Regions from separate parts of the Cellulomonas sp. KRMCY2 genome, predicted to be linked through region 2. Evidence: riboswitches for the same ligand, from Rfam matches in the RefSeq annotation. Region 2 holds a riboswitch; the other holds the start of a gene.

Region 1 (7,752 bases), 280 kb from region 2:
ACGCTGGCCGTCGGGGGCGACAGCCGGCAGGTCATGGGTGTCGTGGTCCTGGTGGCCCTGCCTGCCCTGCTCGCCCACGTCGCGGGAGTCGTCCTCGGGCTCGGTCTGCTGGCCCGGGTGCGCACGCTCGTGCGCGCCGCCGCAGCCGTCCTGGCCGCCGTCCTGCCGCGACTGCCCCGTGGCCGCGTGCAGGTCGTCCGCCGCGCGCCCGCTCTCCTGGTCTCGACGTGGTCCCGGGTCGCTGGACGCCTCGGTCTCGAGGTCCCGTGGCGACGCGGTCCACCAGAGCTCCTGTTCGTCTGAACCCGCTGCGCGGTGGGCCGGTGCCCCCGCGCGCCCAGTCGACCCGAGGAGTTCCTGTGCCAACCCTGACCGATGTCCACGCACCACCGGAGACCCGACCTCGCGGCTGGACCCGCCACCAGCCCTGGGTCTCCACCGCCTTGCGCGTCGGCCTGGCTGCCGTCGCCCTGGCTGCCGGGGCCAGCAAGATCGGTGACCTGCCGGCGAGCGTCCGCTCCGTGCGGGCCTACGAGCTCATGCCGGAGACGCTCGCCGTCGTGGTGGGCAACGCCCTGCCGATGGTCGAGATCCTGCTCGGCCTCCTGCTCCTGCTGGGACTGTTCACCCGCTTCTCGGTGATCGTCTTCGGCGCGCTGATGGTCGTGTTCACGATCGGCATCGCCTCCGCGTGGGCACGCGGCCTGGCGATCGACTGCGGCTGCTTCAGCCCTGGTGGCCCGACCGAGCCCGACCAGACGGCCTACCCGCAGGAGATCGCGCGCGACATCGCCTTCCTGGCGGGCGCTGCGGTCCTGGCCCGATGGCCGCGCTCGCGGTTCTCCCTGGACCACCGGCTCGACCTGCACTGAGCCGACCTGCACCTAGCCCGACGGGCACCGAACCCGCACACCCCTGACGCACCTGCTCCTGACCACGACTTCGAGAGGAACCTCATGTCCACCGCACCACGTCCCAGCAAGGCATCGCTCCGCGAGGAGGCACAGGCCGAGGCGCTGCGGCTGCGCGCCGTGCAGCAGCGGGTCGCCAAGCGCCAGCGCACGATCGCGATCGCGGCACTCGTCGTCGGCGTCGCCGTGCTCGCCGTCATCGTCACCCTGATCATGGCGCAGGCCAACAGGTCGCTGCTCGAGGACGTCGCGCGCCCGGCCGGCTCGACCCTGTCCGGAGGCATCCCGGTGGGGCCCGACGGCGTGGCCGGCACGACCGACGGCGCCGCCGCCGACGCGATCGTCGTCAGTGTGTACGCCGACTTCCTGTGCCCGTACTGCGGTCTCTTCGAGACGTCCAACGGTCCCGTCCTCGACGAGCTGCGCGAGGCGGGCGACATCGTCGTCGAGTACCACCCGGTCTCGATCCTCGACCGGCTGTCGGCGGGTTCGGGCTACTCGACGCGCGCCACCACCGCCGTGGCGCTCGTCGCGGACCAGGCACCGGAGTCCTTCATCGAGTTCAACGCGCTGCTGTTCGCGAACCAGCCGGCCGAGAACACCGAAGGGCTGACGAACGCCGAGATCGCGGATCTGGCCACGCAGGCGGGCGTGCCGGACGCCGTCGCGGCGACGATCGAGGACGGCAGCTTCCTCGAGCCGGCGAAGGACGGGTCCGGCGACGAGACGTCGTTCGTCCCGTGGGTGGCCGCCGCCACGGAGCAGGCGTCCAAGGACCTCGGCAGCCTCTCGACCCCGACGATCCTGATCGACGGGGAGAAGCTCGACCCGGAGGTCTACGACTGGCGCCAGGACGGCGTGCTCGCCCAGGCGATCGAGGACGCCCGGGGCTGAGTCGGCTCTCGCCCGACCCGCCGGTCACGGGCGGGTCGGGCCCGGCCGGACGGCGGGGCGGCGGCGCTCTGGCAGAATCTTGGCGTCGCCGCCTTAGCTCAGTGGTAGAGCTCCCGCCTTGTAAGCGGACGGTCGTCGGTTCGAATCCGACAGGCGGCTCGCGAAAGCCCGCATCCGATGATCGGGTTCGTGGTATGGACGCGCTCCCAGGGGCACTGCGCCGAACGGGTGACGGGCCGCTCCGGCAGGGCGTGAGGTTTGTCCTGTTTTGGGCCTCTCGTCGGGTGAAATGCGACCCGTGGCCCGGGTGAACCGGGTAACCAGGGAGTAACGGCGGGCTCCCGTCGGCCAGACTTGTGCTGTCCCGCCGCCCCGGTCTCGTTCCCCCCCAGAACTGACCGGTTCACGACAGGACGACCGGCACCCTCCGGTCAGCACGCCCAGTGGGCGACACCCCCCGGTGTTGCTGTTCCCCGACGTCCTAAGGACTCTCCCATGGCTTCTGCACGCCGCAAGTCTGCCGCCATCGCGCTTGCCGTCGTCGGCATCGCCGGCCTCTCGCTCGCGTCCGCCGCGCAGCTCAACATCGGCGCCTCGTCGCTCGGTGCCGGCGCCTCGGTCGTCTCCGCCTGCCAGGCCGCGCCGATCGGTGTCACCTTCGCGCCGTCCGCCGCCGTCGGTGGCTACAACGCCACCTCGGTCACGCTGACCGGCCTCGCCGCCACCTGCAACGGCCTCAGCTACAAGATCCAGGCGACCGGCGCCGCGGGCGTCCTGCTCGGCACCGAGGTCAGCGGGACCACCGGCACCGGCACCTCGCTCACCGCCGCGCTCGCGGGTGTCAAGGCCGACGCCGTCACCGGCATCTCGGTGGTCATCTACAGCTGACCACTGCGACGATTCGCGGCGATCTGATCGTTGTGGACGCCACTGAGGGTGCCGCAGCAGTCGGCGTGGGTCTCCCACGCCGACTGCTGAGCGGCGCCGTGAGCGTCCTGTGGATCGTCGGCTCGTTGACCGTCGGATGGTTCCTGTGGCCCAGCTCGTTGGGCGGCTGCACCACCCTGACGATCGTCTCGGGTCACTCGATGGAGCCGACCTACTACACCGGTGACCTCGTGGTCTCCCGGTGCGGGCCGGTCGAGGTGGGTGACGTGATCGTCTACAACCCGCCGAACATCGACGGTGCCCGGGTCATCCACCGCGTCATCGGTGGGGACACCGACGAAGGACTTGTCGTCCAGGGTGACAACAACGACTTCATCGACCCGTGGAGCCCGCGCAGCGAGAACGTGCTCGGCTCCGCCGTCCTGCACCTCCCGCACGTGGGCACCTTCGCCTCGATCCTGCTGAGTCCGCTGACCTGGGTCTCCCTGCTCGTGGTCGCCCTGGCCGTCGTCATCTGGCCAGGTCGTGATCTGCAGGACGACGAGACGGAGCAGTCGGCCGGCGAGCCGGAGTCGACGGACGAGGAGCCCGCCGAGGCGGATCTGCCGGGGCTGTGGGCACCCGAACCTGAAGGAGTGGAGGCAACGCGATGAGGCGCACGTTCGTCGGCCTGGTCGTCATGTCGCTGCTTGCTCTCGGCGGTCTGACCACCGCCAGCGCGGCGGGCCTGAACCTGGGCGCCGGAAGGATGACGGCAGCCACGGCGCATGCCTGCACGACGACCGCCATCCCGCTGGTCAGGTCGGATCCGGTGTGGGGAGGACTCGCCGGCTACGAATCCGTGACCGTGACCATCCCCTCGTCGTGCGCCGGTCTGCCGCTCCAGGTCACCGTCTACCAGACGTCCGACGGCAGGTCGCGCTCGTCGGGGAGCGTCCCGTCCATCGCCACCGGAACCGTCGTCGTCCCGATGAGCTCGCTCTACGGGCACATCTTCTACCCGGCCTATGGCTTCGCCGTCGTCATCGACGGATGGTCCGTTCCGGTCCAAGCCTGATCCGCCCCGCACGCACCACTTGTCAGGAGTTCACGCCATGGCCCGCCGCCCGGCTGACCGCATGAGCACGACGCGCCGCCGCTTCACGGCGTTCGTGCTCGTCGTGGTCGGCATCGTCGGGCTCGGCGTCGCATCGGCGGCCCAGCTCACCGTGGGTGCGGGGTCGCTCGGTGCCGGCACGGCTGCCGTGGCCTCCTGCCAGCCTGCCGGTCAGCCCATCTCGGTCGGGTTCACGACCACCACCTTCTCGGCCGGCCAGTACCAGGCCTCGGCCGTCACCCTGGGCAACGTGAACGCCGCCTGCGCGGGCCTCAAGTACCGGATCCAGCCAAGGGGTGCCGGTGGGGCTGCCGTCGGCTCGGAGCTCACCGGCACGGTCACTCTCGGCACGGGCGGCACCCTGACTGCGACCTTCCCCGCGAACGTGCCGGCGAGCACGATCACGGGCGTCGACCTCGTGATCCACAGTTGAGCGGCCGACGTCGGGGCCTGGCGGGCGCGCTCGCCGCCCTCGCGCTGCTCGCCACCATCTCCTTCGCGAGCGCTGCCTCCCAGCCGCTCGCCGGGGCCACCATGACGTCGACCGCGGTCGGTCACCCGTGCGCCGGCCCGGCCGCCGCGACGGCGACCAACGGCACGACCATGACGTTCTCGGCCGTGAGCATCACCGTCCCTGCAGGCTGTGCCGGTCGCACCGTCCTGCTCACGCTGCTCAACGGCACGACCCCCGTGGGCAGCGGCTCGGCCGCGGCTGCGGCATCGGGCGCCACCGTCGTCAGCCTCCCGACCTACACGGCGTTGTCGTCGCTGACCGTCCAGGCGACCGTCGGCGGCTGGAACCTGCCGACGACCTGGTCGTTCACACCCCCGCACATCTGGTGCACGGTCGTCAGCGGCGGATCCCCGGGTGCCACCTGTACCGCGACGGTCACCCGGTTCACCGGAATCAAGGAGTCCGGCAGCTTGGTCGCCGACTACTACGACGTCGTGGTCGAGACGACCTCCGCTCTGGCCCTCAGGTGGCAGGTCACCTTCAACCTTCCGCACCCGTTCTACGGCACCGTCCCGACTGCGCTCGGCAACTCCGATCTCGACGACTACTCGGACGTCGCGCGCTACTGGGACACGAACGACGCGACGCGGGAAGGCCAGTGCACCGCCGGCCAGCTCAAGGTGCGGGGGGTCAACAGCAACAACTCGGGCTCCAACTTCCGTGACGTCACCAGCGGTGCACCACGCCAGTTCTCGCTCGTCCTGAATCGCACGGAGGCGGCCTACCGTGACGTCCTCTCCGGCGGATGTGCCTAGGGACGAGGTCCGTGCGAACCGAGGCAACGGCGCCCGTGGCTCTCTGGGGCCCTCACCTCCGGCAAGCTCCGCTGCCGAACAACGGCCCGGTCGCGGCGTGCTGAACCGGCCCTGAGCCTGGTCAGCCCAGCGGCGTCAGCTTCGGCCGCTTGGCCGTCCGCTCGTCCCCCGAGGACCGGCCGCGCAGCCGGCGCGTCGCCCACGGGTAGGCGTGCGAGCGGAACCACTCGATGTCGTCGCGCACCTGCGCGGCGCGCGGCAGCGGCGGCAACGGCGCGAGCGGGTCGTCCCACGCCGGATCGTCCGGCTCCAGCCCGAGCGCAGCCAGGGCGCCCTGTGCGACCCGGCGGTGCCCCTCGGTGGTCAGGTGGATCCGGTCCGGAGCCCACATCCGCCAGTCCCGCAGCGAGCGCATCCCCCACAGGTCCAGGACGTGGGCGTCGTGGCGACGGGCGATCGACCAGATGTGCGCGTTGAGCACGGCGGCGCGGCCGCGGGTCCGGCGCACGACGGGGCTGTCCTTGGAGTCCATGCCGGTGCCGAGCAGGACGTCGACCCCCGCGGCGCGCAGCGCGACGACGGCGCGCTCCAGCTGGGCGGCCAGACGGTCCGGATCCGCAGCGGGACGCAGGATGTCGTTGCCGCCGCCGATCAGGCTCACGAGGTCGGGCTCCAGACTGAGCGCCGCCGGAACCTGCTCGCGCAGGATCGGGCCCAGGAGCCGGCCCCGCACGGCCAGGTTGGCGTACTCCAGCCGGCCGTCCTCGGCGCGTTCGGCGAGGTGCAGCGCGAGCAGGTCGGCCCAGCCCCGGCAGGTCGGCGCGGGGTCGGTGGCCGCGGTGCGCGTGGGCGGCTCGCCGCCGGGGACGTCCCACAGCCCCTCGGTGAACGAGTCGCCGAGAGCAGCGAAGCGTCGCCAGGGGACGTGCGGCGGTTCAGCAGGTACCGGGACGGCGTCGAGAAAGGAGTCCGAGCGGGTGAAATACACCTGCACAGTGTGCGCCGAAGCATACTTGTCGGGCTAATTCGGACGCCCTCGAACCGACCCACCCTGGACGGGGCGGGCACAGTGCGTCATCCTGAACAGGTCAGCGAAAAGCGGCAAACCCATCGCAAGGTGGGGACGCAAAGCCACGGGGCCCTCTGGGTCAGCCGGGTTACCGAACGACAGGGCCCAGTCATGAACATGACGGCATCGACCTCGATCCCCTCCACAGCGCAGTGCGCTGCTCCGAGAGCCGGCACGGCCGGCAGCTGCATCCCCTAGAGCCTCGGACGAGGCCTCCGCTCCACGAGTCACAGGACGTGACGACAGGAGCCACCGCCGGACACAGACGTCCGGCACAGGGAGTGCACAGGCAGGAAGCCATCTCGGACCCAGGAGGGGTGACAGATGATCAGCAACAAGAACCGCAAGGCGGCATCGGTCGCCCTGGTTGCCGTAGCGCTGGTGGGAGTGCGGACCGCGTCCGCAGCGGGGGTTGACCTCGGGGGGCAAGAGATCCTGATCGGGAGCAGCACGGCAGAGCAGTGCAACTCCTCACAGGTACAGATCGACTACGACGTCGCGTATGACGCCGCACTGCAGGGATACGGGGTGAGCGCCACCCAGCTGTCGGGGCTGGACGAGCGTTGCCAGGGTTACGACGTGATCGTGACTCTCAGTGGGCCCGGGGGGGCTCCGCTGGCGGAGATGACTGCAGTGGTGGATGCGTCGCAGATGCGAGTCGTGGTGCCGGCAACGACGCCGGTGGCAGCTGAGCAGCTCACGGGGGTGAGCATCGTGCTCAAGGAGACTGAGGCCTAGGCCTCGGTCGGCTGACGTGGGGCCGCTCCGTCTCGATGGAGCGGCCCCGTCGGCTGCCCCGGCGGGCCGGGGAACCACTCGATCGGCGTGGCGCCCTGGCGCGCGAGGAGCTCGTTGACCCGCGAGAACGGGCGCGAGCCGAAGAACCCGCGTGCGGCGGAGAGCGGGCTGGGGTGCGCGCTCGCGACCACCGGGACCCGGCCGAGCGCCGCCCGCACCTCCTGGGCGTCGCGGCCCCACAGCACGGCGACGAGCGGCCCGTCCCGCTCGACCAGCGCCGCGACCGCGCGGTCGGTGATCTCCTGCCAGCCCAGCTGCCGGTGCGAGCCGGGCTCACCGGCACGCACGGTCAGCACCCTGTTGAGCAGCAGGACGCCCTGGGCGGCCCATGCCGAGAGGTCACCGGACGGGCCGGGCGAGCCACCGACGTCGTCGGCCAGCTCGCGGTAGATGTTCTGCAGCGAGCGGGGCACCGGTCGGACCTGCGGCCCGACCGAGAACGCCAGCCCGACGGCGTGACCCGGGGTGGGGTAGGGATCCTGGCCGACGATCAGGACTCGCACGTCGGCGAGCGGCTGGGCGAACGCCCGCAGGACCGCGTCGGGCGCCGGCAGGTAGTGCCGCCCTGCGGCGACCTCGGCGCGCAGCAGGTCACCGATCGCGCGCAGCCGTGGCTCGACCGGGGCCAGCGCGGCGGCCCAGTCCGGCGCCATGATCTGCTCGAGGGGGAGCCGGGGCACGCCGCGAGACTACCGGCAGGCGACCGCACGGGCCCGGCGGCACGGGGCCGGCACGGGAATGACACGGCTGTCATTCGCGTCTACGATGGGCACTGCTCGAGCCTCGACGGCCGCGCAGCCGACAGACCGCTCAACCGACCTGCCGCT
Region 2 (7,752 bases):
CTCACGGTAGCTCTCGGGCGCTGGCTTCCTGGTCACGGGGTCACCTCCGCCGGGACGCGTCGGTGCGGCTGGACCCTAGGCACGGCATGCGCTGCGAGGTCTCGCACCAGCCGTTCGTACCCATCGGTCACATCGTCCCAGTCGTAGTCACGGGCACGCACCCGCAGGGCATCTCCGCGCGCACCCACGGCGGCGTCGTCCGACTCGGACGCCTCGACCTGGCGCGCCACGTCGTCGGCGGAGGAGAAGTACGTCCCATCCGTCCGCAGCACCTCACGGTTGAAGGAGACGTCGTAGGCGATCGTCGCCGTCCCGGCACCGATCGCGCGCAGCAACGACGGGTTCGTCCCGCCCACGGAGTGCCCGTGGAGGTAGGTTCGCGCCCCGGCGTACAGCTGGTCGAGCAGCTCCTGGTCCCACACGCCGCCGGCGAGCCTGACCCGCGGATCGCCCCCCGCGCGCGCCCTGATCCGGGCCGTGTACTGGTCGGCGTACGGCGCGGACCCGACGACGACCAGCAGGCGGCGCGCCGCACTCCGCACGAACCCGTCGACGATGAGGTCCACGTGGTTCTCCGGCTCGAAACGGGCGACCACCAGGTGGTAGCCACCGGCCTCGAGGCCCAGCTCGGCCAGTCGCTCCCTCCGGGAAGGGTCGATGCACGGCGCCCCGTAGCTCAGGAGCGTGGTCGGGACTCCGAACGAGCGCGCGTAGTACTCCTGGATGCCGACGGCGTCGGCGATCAGGGCATCCGACCAGCGGACGGATGCCGACTCCGCCCAGCGGTAGTAGGACTTCCCAGCACGGCCCCACTTCGCACGCTTCCACTCGAGGCCGTCGACATGCGTCGCCACCGGGACGCGTGCCATCCGCAGGAGCGGCAGCCAGGGGGCGTTGGCCGCGTTGAACACGAGGGCGACGTCGGTGCGATGACGCAGCAGGTGCATCACCGAGAGGCCACTGTGGCTGAGGGTCTCGAGGGAACGCCGGCGCAAGGCCGGAAGCGTGACCAGACGCATGCCCAGGTGGGTCGTCATCGGTTCGCCGTTCCCCGCGCGGCAGTAGACCGTGACGTCGTGACCGCGTGCGGCGAGACGGCGGCCGACCTCCTCGACGGCCGTCTCGAACCCGCCGTAGCGCGCGGGCACCCCGCGCGTCCCGACCATCGCGATCGACACGACGCGTGCGCCCGTGTGCGAGCCGACCCTCCCCATGCCACCCCTCTTCACTGGTGCGCGCATCGTCGAGCCAGGTCCCCCGGGGACACCCCGAGGTCAGCCCGACCGAGCCGGTCGACCGGCCGTCCCAGTGGCGTCACCTGCTGGTCACCCACGAGTTCCCGACGGGCATGATCGTATCCCGGTCAAATGTCCGGAATTGCACCCTGTGCCCGATTTCACCCGGTGCTCGTGCCCTGACGGGGCCGTCGTCGGGACCGGCGGCCCGGACGCGGCAGCCCGCTCCGGGCCGGCCGGCCCCGTCCGACGAGTCCGCTCTCCGCCCTCGCGGCCACGGCGCTCCAGACCCCTTTGGTCGGTTTGTGCACGCAATGTCCGACTATTTTGTGACTCGAGTCACAGATCATCAGACCAATAGTCCCAAATGGTCGCGCCGGGTTGACGTACATTTGAAACGGGCCGGACCGGGTAAGGCACGAATTCGCCTACTCATGATCAGACAAACCGGTCGAGATGCACTTCAGGTCGACGAAGATTCTGCCGATGACTGAAGGAGCGAGCGTGTAAGCGACGCGCGCCGGGCGACACGCACCACAGGCACACGCACGTAGACGACAAGGGCAAACCCGTCGAGAGGCGGGGACGCAAAGCCAAGGGACCAGACAGGTCAGCCAGGCCACCGAAATACGGAGCTCTCGTGGACTTCAGCCAGACGACACCCTCTGCACGCCCCGCCACCATCGACCGGACACCACCGGCACCGCCCCAGGGCGGCACCCGACGGCACCGCCGGTGGACCTCGATCCTGGTGGCGACCGCGCTGACCACGGCCATGGCATCGACGATGGCCGTGTCACCCGCACAGGCGCAGGTACGGCCCGCGTGGACGCCGGTGACCGTCGCAGCGGCCACCCGCGTGCCGACGATGACCGCCGCGGCCACCGCGACGTTCGTCACCGCGGTCTACCGAGACCTCTTCGAGCGTGGGGTCGACGCCGCCGGCCTGGCGAACTGGACCACCGCCCTGTCGAACGGGACCCCCCGCGGGGCGGTGGCGAACTCGATCACCTACAGCGACGAGTACCGCGGCCGCCTGATCGAGGAGTCCTACCAGACCTACCTCGGGCGCGGCGCGGACGCGGGCGGTCTCCGGGGCTGGGTCGACTCGATGCGCTACGGCACGACCTTCCAGGAGATGGAGGCCGGCTTCCTCGCCTCCGACGAGTACTACTCCAAGGCGGGCGGCTCGGCTGCCGAGTGGGTCCGGCGGCTCTATGCCCACGTGCTGGGCCGTTCCGCTGGCGACTCCGAGGTGCGCGGATGGGCCTCAGCTCTCCAGGGCGGCACAACCCGCTACGCCGTGGCGATGGGCTTCCTGGTCTCCACCGAGCACCTGACGGCGGTCGTCGACGGCCACTACCGGCACCTGCTCGGCCGTGGGATCGACGCGTCAGGCGCCGCCGGCTGGGTCAGTGCCATCCAGAACGGTCACCGCGTCGAGGAGATCATCGGTGGCATCGTCGCCAGCGACGAGTACGTCGTACGCAACGTTGGCGCGACAGGGACGCAGGCCACACCGCCCGCCCCAGCAGTGCCGGCGCCCGCCCCCGCAGTGCCGGCGCCGGCTGGCCCGCCGAGCGAGGCGAACACCGGGGTGCCGGCGGGCAGGGCGTTGACGGTCCATGACGGCAACCTGACGATCACGACGCCGGGTACGGTGATCGACGGTCTGGACATTCGTGGGTTCGTGCGGGTCAAGGCCGCGAACGTGGTGATCCGCAACTCGATCATCCGCGGCCCGGCCACACCCCTGACCGCCCCGATGTCACTGGTGCAGTCCGATGCCGGTCCGGGCACCAACCTGCTGATCGAGGACAGCGAGATCTACGCCCAGGCGCCCTCGCGGTTCGTCGACGGGATCGTGGGCATGGGCTTCACCCTGCGCCGGGTCGACATCCACACCGTGATCGACCAGGTCAAGATCATCGGCGACAACGTCACCGTGGACGGCGCCTACCTGCACGGGAACCTGTTCTACCCGGCCGACGGGACGAACATCGAGTCCCACGACGACAACGTCCAGGTCGCCATCGGGTCGAACATCCAGGTCGTCAACAGCACCCTGTCCGGGTCGACCAACGCCGCGGTGATGATCACCCAAGACCGCGGGTCGGTGGTGGGCTTCACCTTCCGGGGCAACTCCGCCGACAACGGCGCGTGCACGATCAACGTCGCGGAGAAGATCTACGGACCACCGCCGGGGCTCTCGATCACCAACAGCGTCTTCGGCACCGGCCAGGTCCACGCACGATGCGCGATCCTGATGTCGGACACCACCAAGGCCGCAGCCACCATCACCGGCAACACCTTCACCGACGGCTCAGTGGCCACCACCTCCCGCAGCTACTGACCGCAGCAGACCGACGCACCGCCGGGCCCCGACCGAAAGACCGGTCGGGGCCCGGTCGTCTCCGGGCGATCCCCGGAGACCGACGTTCCCCATCGGGCGTCAGTAAGCACCTGAACCCAGGAACACGGCGCGGATCGTCTTCCAGAGGATGACCAGATCCATCGTGACGGACCAGTTGTCGACGTATCGCAGGTCGAGGCGGACCGACTCGTCCCAGGTGAGGTCCGAGCGACCCGACACCTGCCAGAGGCCGGTCAGGCCGGGCTTGACCCGCAGGCGCCGGTGGACGGGGTCGTCGTACTCCGCCACCTCCGCGGCGAGCGGCGGGCGCGGCCCGACGAGCGACATGTCGCCGGTCACGACATTGAGCAGCTGCGGGAGCTCGTCGATCGAGTAGCGGCGCAGGACCTTGCCCACCCGGGTGACCCGCGGGTCGTCGCGCATCTTGAACAGCACCCCCGCGCCGTCGCTCTCCGGCCGCAGGCCGGCGAGCCTGCTGTCCGCGTCTACGTACATGCTGCGCAGCTTCCACATCGTGAAGGTCCGGCCGTCCACGCCGATCCGCGTCTGGCGGTAGAACGCGGGGCCCGGGGACGTCAGCCGGACGGCGATCGCTGCGAGCGCCACGACGGGCGCGGCGACGAGCATCAGGGCGGTGCCGACCGAACGGTCGAGCGCTGCCTTGGCGATCATGCGACGGCGCGGGGCCCCCACCTCCACCTGGAGCAACGAGAGCCCGGCGGTCGGCCGCACGGTCAGCCGCGGCCTGGCCACCTCGATGATGTCCGGGACGACGATCAGCTGCGCGCCGGCACGGTCGAGCGCCCAGGACAGACGCCGCAACCCCTCGCCGCTCAGGTGCGAGCCCGCGACCACGACGACCTCCACTGCCCGGTCCACGACCACCTGCGGGACGTCGGCCAGCGCACCGACAACCGGGATGCCGTCCAGCGGCTCGGCCCGGTCGATGCTCGGCAGGCAGATGCCGGAGACGTGGTAGCCGTGGTACGGCGCGCGTGCCAGGTCGTCGACCACGCGTTCGACGTCCTGCCGTTCGCCCACCACGATCGTGCGCATCATCGAGTAGCCCTTGGCGCGGTGCCGGTGCAGCATCTGCCGGTGGGCATAGCGTCCGACGAGCGAGAGGAGCACGAGCGCCGGGACCCCGCCGAAGATCAGGGTGCGCGAGATGTCGGCCTGCAGCGTGTAGCTCACGCCCATCAGGAGCATCCCGCCGGTGAGGCCGGCGCGCAGCACCGCCTGGAACTCGGTCGGACCGTCCCCCAGCGTCCTGGCCTCGTAGCCGTGGGCTATCGCCACCAGGAGGACGAAGCCGGCAGCAGCGGCCGCGGCGAACGCCGCCGTGTGCGGCCCGTTCCCGTACAGCGGGACCATGATCGCCGTGCCGACGGCCACCGCGACAGCGGCGTCTATGGACAGGGCGACCCGCTGGTAGCTTGCCGCGACGTCCGCCCAGCGCAGACCGACGGAGTCGTTGAAGGGAGTCGCGCGGGGCTCGAAGGGGTGGGTCGATGCCCAGGATCGGCGCGGGCCGGCGGCAGTGCCACGGCGGTCGATACGGCTGGTCCAGTCGAGGCCGTGTTCTGCAGCAAGCGTCACGACGACACACCCCCAGACCCGGTCTGCATACGCGCCCAGCACGCGAAGCGTCGGCTTTGAGGCTATACCCGGTGGTCTGTCCGGATCAGTACGAAGTGTCCGTTTTCACCCGCTCGTACCAGGTTCTGTTACCGGGCCGTAATATTCGCGACGGTCGATGCGGGGCACGAGCGCGGGCGCCCGTCCCTCACGACGGAGCGTGAAACCTCTGCTGCGCGGCGAGCAGACCCTGGCCCACGATCATCTCGACGGCGTCGGCGGCGGCGTCGATCAACCACGGCAGGTCCTTGCGCTCGGCGGACGAGAAGTCCCTCAGCACGTGGTCCGCGGCATCCATCCGTCCGGGTGGGCGACCGACACCGATGCGCACCCGCAGGTACTCCCGTGTGCCCAACGACGCGCTGATGCTCCGCAGACCGTTGTGCCCGCCCTCGCCGCCGCCGACCTTGAGCCGGATGCTCGCGAACGGCAGGTCGATCTCGTCGTGCACGACGACGAGGCGGTCCGGCGGGACCTGGAGGTAGCCGGCGAGTGCGGCGACGGGGCCACCCGACACGTTCATGTAGCCGCCCGACCGCGCGAGGACGACCCGGGGACCCGGCGCACCCCCCGGCAGCACCCCCAGGCGGGCCTCAGCGACCTGGCAGCGGCTGCGGTGCGCCGTGAGCGTCGAGCCCGTGCGACGGGCCAGCTCGTCGACCACCATGTGACCGAGGTTGTGCCGGTTGCCGGCGTACGTCGGCCCGGGGTTCCCGAGTCCGACGACGAGCCAGGGCGTGCTCATCCCATCCGTCCCGTCCCCCACGCGCGCGACGCCCGGCCCCGACAGGGCCGGGCGTCGCAACGCACCTACGAGTCTACCGAGCAGGAGCTCAGGCCTCCTCGGCCTCTGCCGCTGCAGCGGAGGCAGCGGAGGCGGCCGACTGCACGGCTGCCTGCTCCTCGACTGCTGCCTCGTCCTCGGCGGACGACTGCGGGGCCGAGATCGTCACGATGACCGACTCGGGGTCGCCGGTGAAGACGGCGCCCTCCGGGAGGATCAGGTCGCTGCCGCGGACCCGCGCGCCGGCCTCGAGGCCTTCGACCGAGACCTCGATCGACTCGGGCAGGCGCGTCGCCTCCGCCTCGAGGGTGACCGTCTGTGCCTCGACGACGTGGATCGTGCCGGGAGCGGACTCGCCCACGACGTGCACGTTGACGTCGACAGTGATCTTCTCGCCCAAGGAGACGAGCAGCAGGTCGATGTGCTCGATGACGTCCTTGACGGCGTCGCGCTGGATGTCCTTGGCGATGGCCAGCTGGCTCGACCCGTCGAGCTCGATCGAGAAGAGCGCGTTCGAGTGCTTCAGCGCGAGCGTCGTCTCGTGGCCCGGCAGGGCGATGTGCAGCGGGGCCGCACCGTGCCCGTACAGGACGGCGGGGATCTGGTGGGCACGGCGGATGCGGCGCGCGGCACCCTTGCCGAACTCGGTGCGGGCGACGGCGGCGAGCTTGACCTCGGACACGGTGGAACTCCTGAAGCTGGGAACGGAACCGGGCGATGATGGCTGTCCAGGTCGTCCGGTCGAGCCGGGCCGGACCTGGTCGAGCGCAGAGGGTGCAGCGGCGGCCTAGGCGCGGGACACAGGACGGACGCGCACGCACGACCGCCGCGTCGATCACGGACTCGTGGTGGTGGGCATGTGCCGCACCGGCCGTCCGACGTCCCTCGCCGAGGCAACCCCAGGAGTCTACCCGCTCCGGTCTCGCCCGGGAAACGCAGCCCGGACGCCCGTCGGCCGGCTCAGACCGCGCCGTCGAACAGCGAGGTCACCGAGCCGTCGTCGAAGACCTCGCGGATGGCGCGGGCGATCAGCGGCGCGATCGACAGGATGGTGAGCTTCTCGAACCGACGCTCCTCAGGGATGGGCAGCGTGTCGGTCACGACGATCTCGCGCGCACCGCACTCCGAGAGCCGTTGGGCGGCCGGGTCCGACAGCACCCCGTGGGTCGCCGCGACGATGACGTCCTTGGCACCCGCGGCCAGCAGTACCCGGACCGCCTCGGAGATCGTCCCGCCGGTGTCGATCAGGTCGTCGGTCAGGATGCACGTACGCCCCTCGACGTCACCGACGACCCGGTTGGCGACCGAGCGGTTGGGCGCGTGGATGTCGCGCGTCTTGTGGATGAAGGCCAGTGGGCAGCCACCGAACTTCGCGGCCCACTGCTCCGCCACGCGGATGCGTCCCGCGTCGGGCGAGACGACGACGACGTTCGTCGGGTCGACCCGCGTGCGCACGTAGTCGACCAGCAGAGGCATCGCCCAGAGGTGGTCGACCGGGCCGTCGAAGAACCCCTGGGTCTGTGCGGCGTGCAGGTCGACGCTCATCAGCCGGTCGGCGCCTGCCGTCTTGAACAGGTCGGCCATCAGCCGTGCGGAGATCGGCTCGCGGCCACGGTGCTTCTTGTCCTGCCGGGAGTAGCCGTAGAAGGGCTGGACGACGGTGATCGTCTTGACGGACGCCCGCTTGAGCGCGTCCACCATGATCAGCTGCTCCATGATCC

Evidence for each region. Region 2 has a riboswitch for cyclic di-GMP ahead of K415_RS22435 (DUF4214 domain-containing protein). Riboswitches for the same ligand answer to the same signal wherever they lie in the genome.
Region 1: it holds a riboswitch for cyclic di-GMP, as region 2 does, so the genes downstream of both, K415_RS0103305 (hypothetical protein) here and K415_RS22435 (DUF4214 domain-containing protein) in region 2, are expected to answer to the same signal.

The regions. Positions count from the first base shown of each region.
Region 1 covers NZ_JAGF01000001.1:665,428-673,179, reverse strand. Annotated here, with positions in the region: gene K415_RS0103360 (hypothetical protein) at 1-303, shown strand, start outside; gene K415_RS0103355 (MauE/DoxX family redox-associated membrane protein) at 360-872, shown strand; gene K415_RS0103350 (thioredoxin domain-containing protein) at 957-1,805, shown strand; tRNA gene K415_RS0103345 (tRNA-Thr) at 1,893-1,964, shown strand; gene K415_RS0103335 (hypothetical protein) at 2,301-2,693, shown strand; gene K415_RS0103330 (signal peptidase I) at 2,759-3,346, shown strand; gene K415_RS0103325 (hypothetical protein) at 3,343-3,750, shown strand; gene K415_RS0103320 (hypothetical protein) at 3,812-4,222, shown strand; gene K415_RS0103315 (hypothetical protein) at 4,219-5,058, shown strand; gene K415_RS0103310 (SGNH/GDSL hydrolase family protein) at 5,180-6,046, opposite strand; cyclic di-GMP riboswitch class I at 6,149-6,223, shown strand; gene K415_RS0103305 (hypothetical protein) at 6,452-6,865, shown strand; gene K415_RS0103300 (uracil-DNA glycosylase) at 6,862-7,605, opposite strand.
Region 2 covers NZ_JAGF01000001.1:382,101-389,852, forward strand. Annotated here, with positions in the region: gene K415_RS0101940 (CDP-alcohol phosphatidyltransferase family protein) at 1-36, opposite strand, end outside; gene K415_RS0101945 (DUF1972 domain-containing protein) at 33-1,214, opposite strand; cyclic di-GMP riboswitch class I at 1,788-1,862, shown strand; gene K415_RS22435 (DUF4214 domain-containing protein) at 1,876-3,588, shown strand; gene K415_RS0101955 (sugar transferase) at 3,688-5,208, opposite strand; gene pth (aminoacyl-tRNA hydrolase) at 5,396-5,992, opposite strand; gene K415_RS0101965 (50S ribosomal protein L25/general stress protein Ctc) at 6,081-6,713, opposite strand; gene K415_RS0101970 (ribose-phosphate diphosphokinase) at 6,992-7,752, opposite strand, start outside.